Regions from separate parts of the Paenibacillus sp. TAB_01 genome, predicted to be linked through region 1. Evidence: predicted binding sites of a transcription regulator. Region 1 holds the regulator's gene; each other region holds the start of a gene.
What was found. Region 1 encodes LexA, which represses DNA repair genes until DNA is damaged. Its sites were predicted from a motif close to CGAACATATGTTCG; they were not measured.
Positions count from the first base shown of each region.

Region 2: the regulator LexA is predicted to act here: its motif matches at 1,797-1,810, upstream of ACHHV8_RS33395 (YolD-like family protein).
Region 3: the regulator LexA is predicted to act here: its motif matches at 1,692-1,705, upstream of ACHHV8_RS10740 (YhjD family protein).
Region 4: the regulator LexA is predicted to act here: its motif matches at 1,146-1,159, upstream of recA (recombinase RecA).

Region 1 covers NZ_JBIFNP010000001.1:3,983,000-3,986,111, forward strand. Annotated here, with positions in the region: gene ACHHV8_RS19235 (HAD family hydrolase) at 1-186, opposite strand, end outside; gene ACHHV8_RS19240 (hypothetical protein) at 228-746, opposite strand; gene ACHHV8_RS19245 (DUF896 domain-containing protein) at 783-980, opposite strand; gene ACHHV8_RS19250 (LysM peptidoglycan-binding domain-containing protein) at 1,156-1,518, opposite strand; gene lexA (transcriptional repressor LexA) at 1,677-2,300, shown strand; gene glnA (type I glutamate--ammonia ligase) at 2,775-3,112, opposite strand, start outside.
Region 2 covers NZ_JBIFNP010000002.1:72,787-75,898, reverse strand. Annotated here, with positions in the region: gene ACHHV8_RS33415 (helix-turn-helix domain-containing protein) at 78-308, shown strand; gene ACHHV8_RS33410 (hypothetical protein) at 341-784, shown strand; gene ACHHV8_RS33405 (YqaE/Pmp3 family membrane protein) at 859-1,050, opposite strand; gene ACHHV8_RS33400 (YolD-like family protein) at 1,274-1,627, opposite strand; gene ACHHV8_RS33395 (YolD-like family protein) at 1,834-2,118, shown strand; gene ACHHV8_RS33390 (hypothetical protein) at 2,187-2,741, shown strand.
Region 3 covers NZ_JBIFNP010000001.1:2,232,411-2,235,522, reverse strand. Annotated here, with positions in the region: partial or broken gene ACHHV8_RS10755 (extracellular solute-binding protein) at 1-74, opposite strand, end outside; gene ACHHV8_RS10750 (hypothetical protein) at 560-853, opposite strand; gene ACHHV8_RS10745 (hypothetical protein) at 1,041-1,487, opposite strand; gene ACHHV8_RS10740 (YhjD family protein) at 1,725-2,096, shown strand; partial or broken gene ACHHV8_RS10735 (DNA polymerase IV) at 2,124-3,112, shown strand, end outside.
Region 4 covers NZ_JBIFNP010000001.1:2,414,037-2,417,148, forward strand. Annotated here, with positions in the region: partial or broken gene ACHHV8_RS11755 (competence/damage-inducible protein A) at 1-1,049, shown strand, start outside; gene recA (recombinase RecA) at 1,233-2,285, shown strand; gene ACHHV8_RS11765 (RecX family transcriptional regulator) at 2,354-3,046, shown strand.

The DNA of each region.
Region 1 (3,112 bases):
TGGAAACGTCTCAAAGGATTCATACAATTGCCGGGCTTCATGCCGAACAGCTTCTTCCAGCTTCGCAGGATCTATGTCGTAATGCTTGGCCGCTTCGCTGCATGTAGCTTCAAAAGCTTCCTTTACGCTGCGATCATCCCAAAGTAAAGTATCGTCCAAATCAAACAGTACCGCTTGAATCCTCATCTCTCGTCCTCTTCTCCCTGAAAATCATCTCTTGTCAATAATTAACCTTGCGTTTCAGCCTTTAAGGCAACGTTATTATTTGCAGCAAATTCCTTCAGTTTTTCCCCCAGCTGATCCGTGTCCATCCGATGAATCAACCGTGTAAACACCCATCTGCCTTTACTGTTAAGCAGGGAAATGACGACCGAGCCGCCCGAAATTTCGATTTCTTGAATTTGTGACGGCTCTACTCTCCTGTCGCCGGCAAAACGGCGCGTGAGAAGAAAGTCTTTTCCCACTTTAAGGAAAGGTCTGCGCACCAAGAAAATAAACAGCGCCAGTACGATGTAGCTGCCTCCGGTGACCCAATATAAGGTGTCCTGCTGCTCCTGCGTCCGAAAGACGAGGAAACAGAATAAGCCAACAACAACCAGGAAAAGAGGGAGCAGCCAGCTTCGTCCGCGAATAGTTACAGCTCCGTCCGATGCCGATTCGCTTAGTAAAGGCTTACCCTGCTTTTTCCGAGTTTTGTTAGCGTTCTTGGTGTTCTTTTGCACCATTCGTTCCCATTTACGAGACATACTTCTTCTCCCTAGTTCAATTTAGCTGCTGCCATGCTATTTCTTGTCTTCTTCATCTACGAATTTAATATTGTCCAACTGACTCCGCAGCGAGCTCTTGAAAGCTTCTATATACCGCTTTCTCAATTCATTGCGCTCGTCCAATTCGGCATCGGTTAACCCTACCGTCTTGGCTTTTCGTGCCAGCTCATTAATTCGCTTGACATACTCGTCATGTCCTGTCTCACCGCTCATGTCAATCCTCCTACGAATGTCTCGGCTAATCCTGTCAATTCACATATACTGAAAGCTTCCTTCAGCATATGCATCAACCTATACTTTGACATTTCAAGATTCGATTGTCAAGAGCGCCAGGCGCTTATCTGGAGAAGAAGAATTTTGCCGCAGCATGAACCAGCAACAAGAACGGTCAGGGTAATAACAGAACTTGTCCCTCGTAAATGACGCTGGATTTCAAATGGTTTAATGTCCTCATCTTACTTATATATTCACGGATATCCTGCCCTGCAGCCGTATGGTTCGCAGCAATGGTCCAAAGGGTGTCGCCGCTCACGACTTCAACGCTTTGATATCCTTCCGTCGATGCGTAAGCGTCCTGTTCCCCTGCAATAACGGAAACACACAGGCTGAACAATCCGATAATAACCACTACCGCCAACAGTGCTGCCAGCCGCTTCAGCATACGATGACTAAAAGAGATCCGTGCGGAGTATGTACGTTTAACATTCAGAGTCTTTACCGGTCTTGAAAATAATTGTTCGTTCATATACATAGCTTATAGCCTCCTACAAACATTTGTTCTCATTTCTCTTGTTCTCAAAATAACACGAACACATGTTTGTGTCAATCATTTATTCGAACTCATGTTTGTACGAACTCCGGTTCTGTGTTATACTTTCAATAATTATTACCAATACTGGAGTGATTCTGATGAGCAAATTATCCAACCGGCAGCTGGCCATTCTGGAATTTATCAAAAATGAAGTAAAAGATAAGGGCTATCCTCCCTCCGTCCGGGAAATTGGCGAAGCTGTTGGTTTGGCCTCCAGTTCTACGGTACACGGACATTTAGAACGGTTAGAGAAGAAAGGCTTGATCCGCCGCGACCCTACCAAGCCGCGCGCCATTGAAATTACGGACGGCAGCGCAACCGACGGAGCCCAGTTCGCCCTTTCCGTCGCACGCGTTCCTTTGATCGGACGCGTTACAGCCGGCGTTCCGATTACGGCAACGGAGAACATCGAGGACTATTTCCCTCTCCCAAGCCACTATGTCGGGGACTACAACGTATTCATGCTCAGCGTTATCGGGGAAAGTATGATCGATGCGGGCATTCATAACGGCGACTATGTTATCGTCCGCCAGCAGCAAACCGCCAATAACGGGGATATCGTCGTGGCTATGACCGAGGATGATGAGGCTACCGTGAAGCGTTTCTATAAGGAAAAGGGCGATATCCGTCTGCAGCCCGAGAATCCGGCCATGGAGCCGATTCTGCTGAAGCATGTCACTATTCTGGGCCGTGTCGTCGGCGTATTCCGCGACATTCACTAATATGCAGCACAAAGAGCCGCCAGGATTCGATTCCTTGGCGGCTGTTCTATAACTTCAAATAAAAAAGCGTACCCTATAGAAGAAGGTACGCCCAGCCTGTCAAGGAACCCGCCTTAAGTGAAAAATGAGCACATACGCAGGTGGGGTATCTTCCGGAAGAGTTTACGTCCGCCTTTAAAATCCGTGAAAATACCGCAAATTCTAATCCCATTCACGGATTTTAACAGCGGCTGGAGGAAGATACCCCACCGGAGTATCACGCAAATTCAGGGTTTCCCAACAAGCCCAGCGTACCCTTTCTTGAAGAAGGTACGCTTTTTTGTGCAGCCATTGAAGCACATCTTGCATTGCCTCGTTCCCGCGCCGCCGCAATTCCATAAAACAGCCCTTATCCCGGGCGAAACGCAGCCGTTAATCCGCAAGGAATCCGCTGTGCAGCCTGGTATAAGGGCCGTGGATATGTTCAATTCAATCTTAGTAAAGGGTCAAATACTGCTCGCGCTCCCAAGCGTGAACCTGCGTGCGGTAGATATCCCATTCGATCTCTTTCAGCTCGACGAAGTGCGCCAATGCGTGGTCGCCCAGTGCATCGCAGATTACATCGTCGCGAAGCATAACATCGATCGCTTCCTTCAGATCAAGCGGAAGGCTAGGAATGCCTTGATCTTCGCGCTCGTCCTCAGTCATGACATAAATATTGCGGTCCGTCGGAGGAGGAAGCTGCATTTTGTGCTTGATGCCATCCAGACCCGCTTTCAGCATTACGGCAAGCGCCAAATAAGGGTTTGCCGCCGGATCCGGGTTACGAACCT
Region 2 (3,112 bases), on a different contig from region 1:
TGATCATTAGCGTCGCATCGATGGTGATCAGCCTTATCGCGCTAGGGATAACATTAGCTAAATTAGGGTGATACAAAATGAAGCGAGATGAATTAGTTAAGCTTATCCAAAGCGAAGTTTTAACTGTGGCGGAAACGCTGGAGATCCTGGACATTAACAAGCAAAACCTGTCTGCTTTAATAAAAAGTAAGAAGTTATTGCCGGTGAAAGAGGTCGGATCCACGCGCCTCTTTCTCCGGACCGACGTAGAAGAAAGAAGGAAGCAAGCTCTAATCCTTCGAGAAAAATTTGGGCCGCGGGAAGAGTAGTTTTTAAACTCAAGTAGGAGGATTTTATATTCATGGGAAACTATCATGGCATGACATTGGGCAACATTTGGTTTTCTTCCGAAACGCACTTAGCTAACTTTAAAGCACTTTTGGAACGCTTCACGGCTCATAAAAACCCGGAGTATGCGGCTGCCTGCTATGTAGCTGCCCATCCAGAGATTTACGTAAAAATCAACTGGAATAATTGCGATGGTCCGATTGGATGGTACTGGGGCGAGTGGACCGGGGGTGACGACGATGATGAAAATGGTAAGCACCTAGAATCAGAAATCGTCGGGCAGCTATCCAGCTCATACCGCGGCTTAGTGCGAGCTGCAGCAGAATTGTACACCGGTAGCCAACACTATTTTGATTTGATGGGGTGGCTTGGAAACGCTGGTGACGAAGTGTATAAATTATTTATTCAGGCGTTAGAGATTCGCCGCGATCGTAGTGTAGTTGAGCTGGCGTTGTAGAAAGAAATTAAAGTACTACATTAGAAAAATATAAAAGCCCCTCAATTCTTAATCGAGGGGCTTCTCCTTAAAGCTTACTGCCTCATCGCCTTCTCAAGCCGAGCAAAACGTTTATCGTCTTTATGCTCTTTAACAACGAGAAGTGCGTGAACAATACCAGGAATAATCAAGCAACACCAAAGCACAAGATTCAGCAGTGCCTTACCAGGCTTCCCACAAAGCAAAATGGCAAGTGGCGGAACTAGAAAACATAAAAGGTAACGCATGTAAACTCCCCCTGAATTGGATTAACTTGGTTCTTTCATATTTTAAATCAATCCAGCGAGCTTTGTCGATCGTTTAGTCCTCTTTAATCTCCTCTTTTTTGTATTCGCCCAGTTCTCAATGGCGAGGCTATCCGTATGCTATCCTCCGTCGGGGAGGGAGGAGAACCACGTCTCGGGCGGCAGGGGATGAAGTCTGCAACCGGTCATCATATAGGGGTAAAGTTTATCTTACTTGAATATCTACAATGTCCTCCAGCTTGATCCACTCAAAATCCCTATCTCCTGTTTCGAGCCGAATCTGATGCTTCAGTTGGTCGATTCGAGAGATCCACCCCTGTTCTTCCGTATTACCAAACTCTCCAAAAATCGATATGTTAACCTGTGAACGTTCATTTATTGCTTCATTAATCGCATAGCTCAAATCCTGGATCCGTTGTTCATCGAATAGGGGCCTGGATTGACGTAGCTCTTCCCTGGCCGCTATCACTGCCGCCTCTCGATGCTGTGGCATAATAAACCGGCTACCTTCAAAAAGTTTATTGCTTCCGTTCGATAACTTGGTCTCCTTATTTTTCACAGTGAAACCCCTCCAAAACAGAACATTTGTTCCTATTTTAAGTGACGCCAAATAAAATTTCAAGCCGAAAATCCAAAATCCCAAGCGATTGAGAATTTAGATTAAGAAAAACACCGGATAGGACTTATTCCCTATTGCGCGGTTGTATATCGTTCGCTTAGACTATATACGAACACATGTTCCACAAAAGGAAAAGGTTGGTGGGTATGATGACAGTTGGAACTATTGGAGTGCCTAAGCCAAGCAAAAAGTATGCAACAAAACGCCCAACGCGGGATGAGTTTGTGCTGGAGGAATTAGCTAACCAGCTGGCAGAGGCAAAGCAGGAAGACGCGGAGGTTTTATTGACCGTCTGGGGTTGGGAAGAGCAGGTTCGCGGATTGATCACCGAAATGGACTCTCGTACAGGTAAAGTCCATATTCAGCGGCACGGAATTATAACTAAGGTATCTTTTATGGATATCATGAAAATAGAAAGCCCTGGGGGATAAGTCCAGGGTTTATTTTTTTTGGAGGATTTGACGAATGGTAACTATATACTGATTTACGGGGTGTAAAAATGAAAAATCTATTGATTTTACTAACTTTCTGCTTTGGTTTAGTGGCATGCGGAGAAGGGAGCGATACGACTGTATTCACTAAAGATGACCTTTGCATTGAATCTTTAGGGAACAAAGCGATGGTTTGTTATGGGATGGATAAGACAGATGCTGAAAAAACACTAGGTACAGGAACCAAAGAGAACTTTTGGTTAGATTATGATAATGGTGTCAAAGTTATGTACCGGGATCAGAAGGTTGTGATGATACTGCTTGTTGAGAAATCAGAGAAAAGTTACAGCACTGTACGAGGAGCAAAGGTTGGTGATTTAAAAGATAGCATATTAAAATTATATGGTGAAAAATATCCTATAGTTCGTGAAAAAAGCCCCCGGTCCGTGGACTATGTTTACGACTTAATAGGAAAAAAGTTTATAGATGCATCATCTATTGAAAAGATTAAATTAGAATCACAGAAGGATCATTTATTTTTTTCAACTGTTTTGAATGATAACGATGATCGAGTGAAGATGATCTATTTAAGTGATTTGCAGGCAACAATGCAACTTAGGTAAGCTGCTTTGAATATACACCAATTGAACCCCGACTATTAAGTCGGGGTTCGTTTTACACATATTTTACACTTGGGTTTTGTGAAACGTTGATGTAACGCGATTTTTTGAGTATTTTGTACGTCCTCCTGGGACGTTTATTAGCATTAATTATTGTCAGAACGTGACAATGGCTATAGAGTACGAAATAAATGATTTGTAACTGAAGTGTCTATTATGAAATCCTCTTACGAAGTTAATCGTAAGGGGATTTTTTATTGTAAATAATTTAGATGTGAAAGTACTAAAGCGGTAGTAGCGGAACGATTGAAACGCCGCTCTTATGTTATAAAAGCGTTGATTTTATCAGATGTTAAACTAATGCGAAACTCATT
Region 3 (3,112 bases), 1.8 Mb from region 1:
CAGCCTGCGAGTACGCCAGCCGCTACAGTAACGGCTCCTACAGCCGCGATCCATTTATTACGTTTCTTGTTCATTAGGCACTAACTCCTTTAATCATTATTTGCATGGGCGCTGTCCCCCATACGGACACGAGTCACACGCGTTTTTTGACAACGTTTTCATTTTTTCGTTTTTTACCTTGCCGTCTGATAAGGCTGCAGTCCCGGTATAATTTCCGATACCCCCTTCGACACGAAACCCCTCTCATGTAAGCGCATTTATTTTGTTGATTGGTTCATCCGAGAACCGATGCCCTCCGCTCGCAGAACCAGCTCCGCTTGCGATAAGCAAATTATACGTTGGCGTTCAAATAACAAACAATCGTCTTTATTTAACTTCCTCCCGAACCTCTGTTATGCCAGCAGCCGCGCGGTTTCCGCGGTTTTATGGCCCTTTGCGCGCAGACTGCGCAAACGCCCGCAGCAACAAAAACAGCGTACGCTCAGCGCACGCTGTTAATTTTAGAATATCGCATGTAACGCGTATTTTGCTCCCTCATTAGCTTGAGGTTCGTTCAAGGTTAGCTCGAGCTGGAGCCCGAGCTGCTGCCGATCCCTCCGTGTGACGAAGAACCGTGGGAAATGCCGGAGGAGCCGTCCGAGGCTCCCCCCGTGCTGGACGAGGAGCCTGAATGAAAGAAGCTCCGGGACGAAGTCGAGCTGCTTCCGCCTCCGTTATCGCAATACCCGTCCTTATTCTGGTCGACGCAGTTTGAATTGGCGCTCGTATTCGAGCATCCGGTTCCCGCTACCAGCGCAGCGGCTACAAACAGAGTAACCAGCTTATGCGTCTTGCCGTGTCTGTTCTGTTCCACTTTACCTTCCTCCCAAGAGCACGCCTTCGGCGCTGCCTGCTTCGAATGCTTGCACGGGATCTGCCTTCAGGCGATTCTCCGCCCGCATCAACGTTTCAAGTTAAGAGCCCTTTTCCGCGAAGACGGGCCTGCACCGGCTTTATCGCCCAGGCAAGCCCTCCCTGTCTCCGCTTCATCGAAATCATGCTCAGGTCATCTCCGCATAATAAACGAACGTCTCGCGCTCTTCATCGATTTCTACCGAGGTCCGGTACCATTCCTGGCCGTCCACGTACAAATAATTCGCCTGCAGATGAAGCATAGCCTCAAGGCTGTCCTGGAAGCTGAACGTATGCACGAGGCGATAATCAGCCCCCGTCTCCCGATACTCCCTAAGCTCCATACATAAACCGCCGGACACTCCCGGCGACGGTCGGTCCCAAGGCATAGCCTTCTCATCCTCCGCCGTCTTCACATAAATCACGTAACAGTCCGGCTCCACCGCGCAGGAAGTCTTCTCATAGACCGTCCCGTCCTTGATCAAATAATCGCAAGCGAACCGTAAAGCCGCTTCTTCGCGTTCGATAGCCTCGTAATAATACAATAGCGGCAGATCCCCGCCTTCTTCATATAAACGATATTCCAAGCGTGCCAAGCGCATGCCCCTTTCTCCCTTGTGGATAATACTCACCATGACTTGAACCGTGATGTATGTAATACGCGCAAGCCCGCCAAAAGATGCGTAGGCCGTTGTTCTCAATTTTGCAGAACGAGCCTCCGGCGGCAGGAAATAAATCCCACGCCAACTTCCAGAAAATTCACTTGCATAACGAACGTGTGTTCTGTATATAATAGAATACGAATACACGTTCGTATTATGGTGGTGTAGAAGATGACTGTTAACCCGAGACTCGAGACGGAAGAAGACGTTCAAATCGTGAAAGATCACACATTACTGCCCATTTTGCTGGATATGCTGGCAAGGGATATCGACGAGCTGGCCCTGCATCAAGGGAAAATTGTTTATTATCATGCGATTGCTTACCTGAAAGAAGTGGAGACATCGATTCATGAGGAGCTGTACCGGCTGAAGGGCCGGATGAGGAAGCAGAACATTCAGATTCTGCATACGGAAACGAACGCGCTGGGCATTGATGTGGAATACAAGGTTCGCGGCTATATCCATCATTTCAATATGTTACGAAGCCTGATCAAAGCGGAGCTGATGAACATGCTTATGAATGTACGGAGGCGAGCAGAATGAGCGGAACCCTAACCAACGAAAGGCACCATCTTTCTGGCGGACTGCCAGAGCTTTTACGCCAGCGTGGAGAAGGCCGAGCACCCGGGGCTGAGCGATAAGCCGGTCGTGGTAGCCGGAGACCCTGCGCTGCGCTCGGGCATTATTCTCGCAGCTTGTCCGGTCGCCAAAACATTCGGCGTCACCACGGCCGAACGGCTGGGCGAATCGCTGGCCAAGTGCCCGCAGCTTATCGTCATGCGCCCCCGGATGCAGCACTATATCGACGTTTCCCTCATGATTACACAAATTTACAAAGAATATACCGACCTTGTCGAAATATTTTCGATCGACGAACAGTTTCTGGATCTGTCCGGGAGCATGCGCATGCTCGGCGATCCCGAGTCGATTGCCCGGTTCGATTCAGCAGAAGGTACTCCGGCAAACCGGCGTCAAGGTGCGGATCGGCATCGGCTCCAATAAAGTATTGGCGAAGATCGCCACCGACATCTGGGCTAAAAAGAACGACAGCGGCATTTTCACCCTGCCGGTTTCGGATGTGCAGGAGCTGCTGTGGAAAGAGCCCGTCCATAAAATGTTCGGCGTCGGCTCCCGGATGACCGCTCATTTCGCCCGGCTCGGCATGCTGACCATCGGGGATATCGCCCGAACGCCGCTGACGCGGCTGAAAGAGCGGTTCCGGGCCCACTTCGGCAGGCAAAGCGATATTCACGCCGAGGTCATGTGGCGCACGGCGAACGGGCTCGATGACTCCCCCGTTACTCCGGGCACGTTCAATACGCCGCCGAAATCGATCGGCCACATGATGACGCTGCCCAGAGACTACGCGGAGTCCTCCGAGGTCAACACCATTTTGCTTGAGCTTGTAGAAGAGGTATGCCGCGACTGCCGGCGCAGCGGATATATGGGAGGCGTCGTTACCGTCAGCTGCATGTGCAGTCCGTTCGAGTCGCCGACCGGATTTTCCCGGCAGATGAAAATGCCTGATCCGACGAATCATACGAGCGCCGTGTATGAAG
Region 4 (3,112 bases), 1.6 Mb from region 1:
CGGATTGGGACCGACGCAGGACGACCTGACCAAGGATGCGCTTAGCGCTTTTCTGGGACAAAAGCTGGTCGTTCATCAGCCTTCGCTGGAATACATAGAACAATTTTTCCGTAACCGCGGCGTCACGATGGTTGAAAGCAACATACGTCAAGCCTTGATGCTTGAACAGAGCGATCCTTTGAAGAACGATAACGGAATGGCGGTAGGGGTTGCGCTTACGCAGGATGGTACTCATTATATTCTGCTTCCCGGTCCTTCCGAAGGAAATGAAGCCGATGTTCGAAAGCTACGCAGCGCCGTGGATTGCCTCCAAAATCGGCGGATTGCAGCCGCTTTACTCCCGCATGCTCAAATTCGCCGGCATTGGCGAATCGGCATTGGAGCATGAGCTGCTTGATTTAATCCGCGCTCAAACCGATCCTACGATCGCTCCTTATGCTAAAGAAGGCGAGGTGGCTATCCGCATTACGACGCGTTCTTCTTCACAAGCGGGAGCGGATAACAAGCTTGAGCCTCTGGAGCAGGAAATACGCCGCAGGCTGGGCGCGCATATTTATGCGAACGTGGATGTCACCCTGGAGCAGGAGATCCTGCGCATTCTTAATGAGAGAGGGCAGCGCCTTGCGGCGGCGGAAAGCTGCACGGGCGGACTGCTCAGCGATATGATTACTGCCATTCCCGGCAGCTCGTCCGTGTATCAGGGCGGCATCGTCTGCTACACGAACGGCTGGAAGCATAAGCTGCTCGGCGTCCCAGAAGAGGTATTGGAAGGCCCGGAGGCCCCCGGCGCCGTGAGCGATGAGACGGCCCGGCTGCTGGCCGGCAATTTATTAAGGCAGGCTGAGGTGGACTATGCGGTAGCAGTCACCGGCGTTGCAGGTCCCGGCGAGTCCGAGGGGAAGCCGGTAGGACTCGTCTATGTGGCGGTGGCCCGGAAAGACGGAGAAACCGTTTCGAAGAAGCTGCAGCTGTCGGGAAACCGTGAGTCCATTAAGCTTCGCGCGGCTAAAAGCGCCTTATACCTTCTCTGGCAGCAGCTTCAAAAGTGATGCTTGTAAACGTTAATAGGTTAGTATATAATAGACTAACGGAAGCACCGTAGCAAAGCCAGTTTCTTTGTTGCGGTTTTTCTTTTGACTCTCAATCGAATGTATGTTCGCAAAAAATACTTGGCAACATAAACAAAACCAGTTATCATGTAGTTATCTAATATGAAGAAGGAAGTGAGTGTTTTGACAGATCGGCGCGCAGCTTTGGAGAATGCTCTTCGTCAAATCGAGAAGCAATTTGGCAAAGGCTCCATTATGAAATTGGGTGAATCCACCCATATGCAGGTTGAAACTATTCCCAGCGGTTCCTTGGCTCTTGATATCGCACTAGGTATCGGAGGTTACCCGCGTGGTAGAATTATAGAAGTGTACGGACCCGAATCTTCAGGTAAAACAACGGTAGCTTTGCATGCCATTGCAGAGGTGCAACGAGCCGGCGGACAAGCTGCTTTCATCGACGCGGAGCATGCGCTGGACCCTCTCTACGCAAGTAAGCTAGGCATCAATATTGATGATCTGCTCTTGTCTCAGCCGGATACGGGGGAGCAAGCGTTGGAAATCGCCGAAGCTCTGGTACGCAGCGGCGCGGTAGATATTATCGTAATCGACTCGGTTGCGGCTCTCGTGCCTAAGGCGGAGATTGAAGGCGAAATGGGAGATTCCCACGTCGGTCTGCAAGCCCGTCTGATGTCTCAGGCATTACGTAAATTGTCCGGTGCGATTAACAAATCGAAGACGATTGCGATCTTTATTAACCAGCTGCGTGAAAAGGTTGGCGTTATGTTCGGGAACCCGGAGACGACACCAGGCGGACGCGCTTTGAAGTTCTACTCTTCCGTACGCTTGGACGTACGTCGTGTAGAGACGATCAAGCAGGGCAATGATATGGTCGGTAACCGTACACGAATTAAAGTTGTGAAGAATAAAGTGGCGCCTCCGTTCAAGCAGGCCGAAATCGATATCATGTATGGCGAAGGCATCTCGAAAGAAGGAAGCATCATCGATATCGGTACGGAGATGGATATCGTTCAAAAGAGCGGTGCCTGGTATTCGTACAACAATGACCGTCTAGGTCAGGGCCGTGAGAATGCGAAGCAGTTTTTGAAGGAAAACCCACATATTGCTGACATCATCGAGAAGAAAATTCGTGAGAACAGCAATTTAACGGTTAATCCGTCGGACCTTCAGCATGATGATGAAGACGAGGAAGAAGCAGATTTGCTGGCATTTGAATAATAAGACCATGAGGGCACCTGTACAATTTTGTATCGGTGCCTTTATTATTAGGTTTGAGGTGCTGCATAATGGATGATAATGAAGAAGTAACGATTCGTTCCGGTACAATCACGAAGGTAGAGCGGCAAAAGAAAGTAAATGACCGCTACAACCTGTTTATTGATGAGCAGTACGCTTTTTCGGTGCATGAGGATATTTTGATCCGATACAAGCTGGTAAAGGGCATTCAGATAGACCAGGATGACCTGAGAGCGATTGTACACGCGCAGGAGAAGCAGCAGGCTTACTTGTATGCCATCAGGCTCCTGTCGTCACGTCTGCGCTCAGAACAGGAATTGAAAAGCCGGCTTTTGCAAAAAGGCTACGATCCTTCCGTAAGCGGCCAAACCGTCGAGCGCTTGAAGCGGGAGCAGTACCTCGATGATGGGATGTTTGCCGAGCAGCTGACGCAGCAGCGGATCCGATCCCAGAAGAAAGGACGTAATTGGGTCAGACAGGAGCTGCAGCATAAAGGGATAGCGCCGGAACAAATCTCACAAGCCATGGAGCAAATTGACGAAGGATTGGAATACCGGACGGCCTACAGTCTCATTTACAAAAAATACCTTGGGACGTTCGAGACGGATAAGCTGCAGGCCAGAAGAAAAGCAATGGGCTTTTTAATGCGGAGAGGATACAGCGCCCGTCTGGTTAATCAGGTCATTCGAGAAGTATTTCAAGCTTATGGAGAAGAGGAGCTTCTGGAGGATGAGTTTGAATAAATCCTAATTAATTGACCATGATAATCATTAATGGGGTTAATTATCCGTTGTATAGTGCTGAATGCT